2 regions of the Pedococcus sp. P2_F6 genome follow, and region 1 is predicted to be linked to the other one. Evidence: riboswitches for the same ligand, from Rfam matches in the RefSeq annotation. Region 1 holds a riboswitch; the other holds the start of a gene.
The links. A riboswitch is a leader RNA that binds a small molecule or an ion and turns the genes downstream of it on or off. The one in region 1 is predicted to bind cobalamin.
Positions count from the first base shown of each region.

Region 2: another riboswitch for cobalamin. It lies ahead of AC1DWP_RS03560 (ribonucleoside-diphosphate reductase subunit alpha); the one in region 1 lies ahead of AC1DWP_RS00345 (prenyltransferase/squalene oxidase repeat-containing protein).

Region 1 covers NZ_JBFUEZ010000001.1:72,713-76,117, forward strand. The annotation lists gene AC1DWP_RS00340 (hypothetical protein) at 1-299, opposite strand, end outside; gene AC1DWP_RS00345 (prenyltransferase/squalene oxidase repeat-containing protein) at 299-1,948, opposite strand; cobalamin riboswitch at 2,052-2,178, opposite strand; gene ileS (isoleucine--tRNA ligase) at 2,548-3,405, shown strand, end outside.
Region 2 covers NZ_JBFUEZ010000001.1:746,355-749,759, reverse strand. The annotation lists gene AC1DWP_RS03565 (DUF4185 domain-containing protein) at 12-1,172, opposite strand; cobalamin riboswitch at 1,240-1,481, shown strand; gene AC1DWP_RS03560 (ribonucleoside-diphosphate reductase subunit alpha) at 1,621-3,405, shown strand, end outside.

The sequences.
Region 1 (3,405 bases):
GCGTTGGCCGGCGGCATCTGGACGCACGGGTCGCTGGCCGGTGTCCCGTTGATCCGGCACACGACGGTGCCGGGGTAGCGCTGGGGGCTCACCACCGTGGCCACGGCCTTGAGGGCGGACATGGCCGACGCCGGATCGCCAGGCGCGCAGGACGTTGACGAGCTGGATCCGTAGTCGATGACGACGGTGACCCCGGACGTGCCCGAGCACGCCGCCGCCTGGGCGGCCCCGCCCGGGAGGGCGAGGCCGCCGGCGACGACGAGTCCGGCGACGGCGACGAGGCGCGCGAGCAGCCGCATCAGGCGTGCACGCCCTTGCGCCGTGCCAGCACGATGGCCCCTGCTCCGGTGAGCAGCAGCAGCGCTCCGAGGAGGGTCGCCGCCGCCACATCGGCACCGGTGAAGGCCAGGTTGCCGGGCACGGCCGATCCGGGGTCGGAGGGGTCGGCCGGCGCCGGCGCGGCCGCGGTGGTGCTGGTGCCGGCACTGTTCGAGCTCGTCGAGCTGGTCGAGGAGGTCGTGGTGGAGGTCGTGACCGCGGGGCAGTCGAGTTCGGGCGCCGTGGCGTCGGCGCCGACGGCCGACACTGCGTACAGCGGCGTGCCGGCGAGTGCGAGGGCGGCCTGCGACGTCGAACGACGGTCCTGGTCCACAGGGGCTGCGGCGGTTCCGGCGTCTGCCTGGTCGTCGTAGGCGGTCTGGTCGTAGGCGATGCCACCGCGAACGCCTGCCGGGAACGTGCAGCCGTACTGCAGTGCGGCGACGAACGATGCGGCGCGACGAGCATTGGCGCTGCGTCCACCTGCCAGGAAGGCCTGTCCGGCGAGACCGGTGGTGTTGGCGTTGAGTCCTGTCTGGGGTCCGCCGCCTCCGACACCCCCCGACGCTGCCTGGCGCGTGGCGAGGTAGTCGAGGCCTGCGCTGACCTGAGCCGTCGCGCCGCCGATCGCGATCAGGGCCTGGACGGCCATGGCCGTGGCATCCGGGTCCGCGGAGGCAGGATCGGTGCAGCCGGCATCGGTCATGAACAGCAGGAAGCCACCGTTCGAGCACTGCTGGGTCAGCAGGTACGCCCGCGATGGGGCGCTCGTGGTGACGGCGGCCCGGTGCAGTCCGATGAGGGCGAGTGACTGGCCGAACGTGTTCGAGAAGTCGCCGTACTGCGACTGGTCCGAGAACCGGCCGTTCTGTGCCTCTCGCGCCTGCAGGGTCGCGACGAGGTTCTGACCCCCGAAAGCGGTCGGGTCCACACCTTGCGCGATGGCGACGTTGAGGAGCTTCGCGACCGCGCCCGCCGCGATCTCATTGGGATCGCCGAAGCCGACGTAGTCGAGGACGTGGTTGGCGAGGTACGCGGTGGTCAGGGCGGCCTCATCCTGCCCGGCCCCCGCTGCCGCGAGCGCCAGCACGGCGTCCGCGGTGACGCCGTAGTCGGCGAACGTGCCGAAGCCGGGGACCACGGTGGAGAAGTGGTGCTGGCCTGCGGCAAGCTCCCTGACGAGGTAGCCGGCGGCGACCAGGGCCGGGTCGGTGGAGGTCTCGGGGAGGACGGCGGCAGCGTTCAGCCCATACCGGCCCGCCCGGCCGCCGGGGACCAGTCCGAGGGTGGGGGAGGTGGTCTTGGCGGCGCTCGACTTGGTCAACCCGGTGGTGGCGGTCGTGGTGCTGGGAAGGGTGCTCGTCCCGGTGGTGGTCGAGCCTGTGGCGGACGTGGTCGTCGAGGTGTCGCTGGGGGGCGGGGTCGTGGTGGTGGCCGAGGTCGAGCCGGTGGGCTCGCTCGTGGCGCTGCCGGTCCCGGTGCTCGTGGTCCCGGTGCTCGTCGTGCTCGTGGTGCTGACCGGGGTGGGCTCGGTCGTCCCGGCGAACGCCGCGCCGGGCAGGACCAGGGCTGCCCCCAGTGTCAGGGCCAGTGCAGCGGCCGGACGGGCGCTGCGGAGGGTGCGGTGCATGGTGCCTCTTCACTGCGAACGGTGTCGCGACGGGTGCACCGGCACCAGAACGTGAAAGACCCCCGGCGTCGCTGGAGCGACATCGGGGGGCGGCCTCGGACCTGGTGTCCGGGCTCCGCCCCGCGTACCTCGACGGAAATGGAGCCGCTTCGCGATCCAGGTGTTCCGGCTCGCCGCGTTTCACTGCGGCCTACGGTTGCGGGTCAGCGCCGGAGTTGGACCGGCTTCCCCTGGTGTCGCGTCGTGGTGTTGCCCTGGGGCAACGCCGCTCAGACTACACCGCAGCACGGTGCCCTTCCGCCGCGCGGACGTGCCCTTCGTCACGGCCCGCTAGACTTGGGTGCACAGGCACTGAACCGGCCATCACCGGGGAGCCTCCGGAAGAACGGTCACGGCGCCACGCGGCATACGCGCGGGGTGGTGGCTCACTAGAACCGGACGGGTGGGTCCGTCACAACCTCGAGCAAGAGCGGTCGTATGCCGCGGGCCTCCTCGGGCGCGTGGGTGCGGCAAGCGAGGTGGTACCGCGGTGCCGCCGGGAATCCCGGCGATGTCGTCCTCGTGTGAAGAACACGAGTGATGTGAGGACCGCCGACACCATGACCTATCCGAAGGTCTCCAGCCACACCGAGCCCTCTGGCGTGCCCGCCTCGCCCCGATTTCCCGAGATCGAGGAGCGGATCCTCAGGTACTGGGACGAGGACGGCACCTTCGTCGCGTCGGTGGAGAACCGGTCGGCGGGCACGAACGGTGACAACGAGTTCGTCTTCTACGACGGGCCGCCGTTCGCCAACGGGCTGCCGCACTACGGCCACCTGCTGACCGGCTACGTCAAGGACCTCATCCCGCGCTACCAGACGATGCGCGGACGCCGGGTCGAGCGACGGTTCGGGTGGGACACCCACGGGCTCCCCGCGGAGCTCGAGGCGATGAGCCAGCTCGGCATCAAGACCAAGGACGAGATCCTCGAGCTCGGGCTGGAGAAGTTCAACGCCAAGTGCCGCGAGTCCGTGCTGAAGTACACGGGGGAGTGGCGCGACTACGTCACCCGTCAGGCGCGCTGGGTGGACTTCGACAACGACTACAAGACCCTCAACCCCGACTACATGGAGTCGGTCATCTGGGCCTTCAAGGCGTTGTACGACAAGGGCTACGTCTACGAGGGCTTCCGCGTGCTGCCCTACTGCTGGAACGACCAGACCCCGCTGTCCAACCACGAGCTGCGCATGGACGACGACGTCTACCAGAACCGCCAGGACCCGGCTGTCACCGTGGGCCTGCGCCTGGAGACCGGCGAGCTCGCGCTGGTCTGGACGACGACGCCGTGGACCCTGCCCGCGAACCTCGGCATCATGGTCGGCCCCGACATCGACTACGTCGTGGTCGAGTCCGACGTCACCGGCACCACCGAGCGCTACCTCATCGGTGAGGCGCGCCTCGCGGCCTACGCCAAGGAC
Region 2 (3,405 bases), 670 kb from region 1:
CTGATTCCTCCTCAGGGGCGGTCGATCTCGGCGAACACCGGCCGTCCGAGGGTCGGGTCCTCGAGCAGCCGGCCGAAGTCGGTGGTGTTGCGCGAGATCGAGATGAGCAGTCGTCCGTCGGCCAGCGCGATCCCGGGGTGGGCGAGCGGAGCGTACTTGAGCTGTCCCGACGGGTCCTGGAACTCCGCCCTCGTCCCTCGCTGAGCCGCCCAGGGGCCGACGGGTGAGTCCGACGACCACGCGTAGACCGTGTTGCCGAGGTCGCCGTCCCGCTTGGAGACGATGACGAAGTGGCCGTCGACGGCGTCGACCGACAAGGTCTGGGAGACCCCGCCCTCGGCCGCGAGGACCACCGCAGCGCGATCCTGTTCCGACACCCAGGCCGCGCCGTCCCAGAACTGCCACGTGGAGCGGTCACGCGCGGCAGCCACCGGTGCGCGGGCGGCATACAGCGCTCGTCCGAAGGAGTGGCGAGTGGGGAGCCGGGTGCCGTAGACGTAGAGCCAGTCACCACTCACGGTCATCGCCGAGCCCCAGTTGACCTGGTCGGGCGCGGGGCTGTCGGGGGTGATGTCCAGCTGGTGCCGCAGCTGCGGGGCCCCACCGGTGGGCACCTCGAAAACCGTTGCGCTGCTGCCGAGGTACGTGAAGTCGAAGCTTCCCGCAACGCCACGACGGATGCGTGCGGTGATGACGACGAGGAAGTCAGCGTCCGGCCTCGACAGCGACACCACCGACATCGGCCAGTGGACGACGCCATCGGCGCGGTCGGGGATCGCCGGTCCCCGCGCTGACGTCTCGACCTGGGACGTGCACAGTCCGCTCGTGACCAGCATGGAGTTGGCCACGATCCGCGGGGAGATCCCTTCGCGGCGCACCGTGTCGCCGAAGACCCACACGATCCGCTCATCCGGGAGTCGGGCGCTGGCGCCGATGTCGCCGGCCTGCCACAACGGCAGGTCGAGGCCCGCGACGATCCGGTTGAGCTGGCCGACCGTCACGGTGGGCGGCCTCCCTGTGGAGGTCGCCACCGGGCAGGTCGGGGTGAGTCGGGGGTATGCCGGGGTGCCGGCAGGCGGTGCCGGCGCACCGCTTGGTGAAGGGGCGGAGCACCCCACCAGGGCAAGGAGGACGATTGCCGCGCTGGCCGCGAAGGGGATGGCGCGCCGCATGCAGGCAATCCTAGGGAAGCGACACGCCGACCCAACATGTGGTGCCGCGCTTTGCGCCAACCACCCGCATATGGTGTCTCTTGCTGGTCCGAAGGCCGCGCAATCGGTCTTCGGGGCAAGAGGGAACCCGGTGAGATTCCGGGACTGCCCCGCAGCGGTAAGCGGAAACGACCGCCGTCATCAAGCACTGCTCGCACACGCGGGTGGGAAGCGACGGCCAGTAGGAACCGAGTCGGCGACCCACCAGATCCGGGTCGCCGGCACGACACGTCCGCGAGTCCGAAGACCTGCCAGCGACCGTGCACACCGTGCGCGGTGAGTCGTGGCCTCGAGGGCGGGTCACACGACATGCGCAGCACCGCACCCCGTCGCCCTCGGCGACGCGCGTGGCTGCGTCGTCGTCTCCTCCTCGCGTCCGCGGCACCGATTCGCTCGCGAGGAGAGAGCAGTGACCGACACCAGCACCGACGTGGTCGACAGTGACGTCGTCCACCCCCCTGAGGCCGCCGAAGCGACGACCACCCGACGCACGACGATGGCCGTGCGCAAGCGCAACGGCGACGCCGAACCCGTCGACGTGATGAAGATCGTCCGCGCCGTGGAGCGGTGGTGCGACGACCTCGCCGAGGTCGACCCCATGGCGATCGCCACCCGGACCATCAGCGGCCTCTACGACGGAGCCACCACCGCCGAGCTCGACCGACTGTCCATCCAGACGGCGGCAGAGATGACCGCGGCCGAGCCGGAGTACTCCCGGCTCGCAGCCCGGTTGTTGTCGAACTACATCGACAAGGAGGTCCGCGGGCAGCAGATCGCGTCGTTCAGCCAGGCCGTCCGCCTCGGGCACCTCGAGGGACTGATCGGTGACGAGACCGCTGCCTTCGTCGAGGCCAACGCGCGCAAGCTCGACCACGCCGTCGACGTGTCCAACGACCGGCGATTCGAGTACTTCGGGCTGCGCACCGTCTACGACCGCTACCTGCTGCGCCACCCCGACACCCGGTTGGTCATCGAGACCCCCCAGTACTTCCTGCTCCGGGTGGCCTGCGGCCTGTCGCACACACCTCAGGAAGCGATCGCCTTCTACCAGCTGATGGCCTCGCTGGCCTACCTGCCCAGCTCTCCCACCCTGTTCAACTCCGGCACGCGGCACACCCAGATGTCGTCCTGCTACCTCGTCGACTCGCCCCAGGACGAGCTGGAGTCGATCTACGACCGTTACACCCAGGTCGCCAAGCTGTCCAAGTTCGCTGGTGGCATTGGGATCTCGTGGTCGCGGGTGCGGTCCCGTGGGGCGCTGATCCGTGGCACCAACGGTCACTCCAACGGCATCGTCCCGTGGCTGCGCACCCTCGACTCGTCGGTCTCCGCGGTCAACCAGGGCGGTCGCCGCAAGGGAGCCGCGTGCGTCTACCTCGAGCCATGGCACCCCGACATCGAGGAGTTCCTCGAGCTGCGCGACAACACCGGCGAGGACGCCCGCCGAGCCCACAACCTCAACCTGGCCAACTGGGTCCCCGACGAGTTCATGCGCCGCGTCGAGGCCGACGAGCAGTGGAGCCTGATCGACCCGAACGAGGTGCCCGAACTCCCGGACCTGTGGGGTCCGGCCTTCGAGGCTGTGTATGCCGCGGCGGAGCGCGACGGACGCTTCGTGCGCCAGGTCAGCGCACGCGAGCTCTACGGCAAGATGATGCGGACCCTGGCCCAGACCGGTAACGGCTGGATGACCTTCAAGGACGCCAGCAACCGGACGTGCAACCAGACCAGCGACGACCAGGTGCCCGGCGCGCCGGTCGTCCACCTCTCCAACCTGTGCACCGAGATCATCGAGGTCTCCAGCAACGACGAGACGGCCGTGTGCAACCTGGGTTCGGTCAACCTGGCCCAGCACCTGACCGGTGGTCGCGACGCAATGGACTGGGACAAGCTGCGGGCGACCGTGCGGACGGCCGTGACCTACCTGGACCGCGTCATCGACATCAACTACTACCCGTCCGCCGAGTCCGCGGCGTCCAACCCGAGATGGCGGCCCGTGGGCCTGGGCGTCATGGGCCTGCAGGACGTGCTGTTCGCGTTGCGGCTGCCGTTCGACTCGTCCGAGGCGCAGGAGCTGTCCACCCGCATAGCGGAGGAGGTCTACCTGTCGGCACTGGAGCAGTCCGCGGAGCTGGCGGGCGAGCACGGCCCGCACCCGGCATACCAGCAGACGCGCGCGGCGCGCGGTGATCTG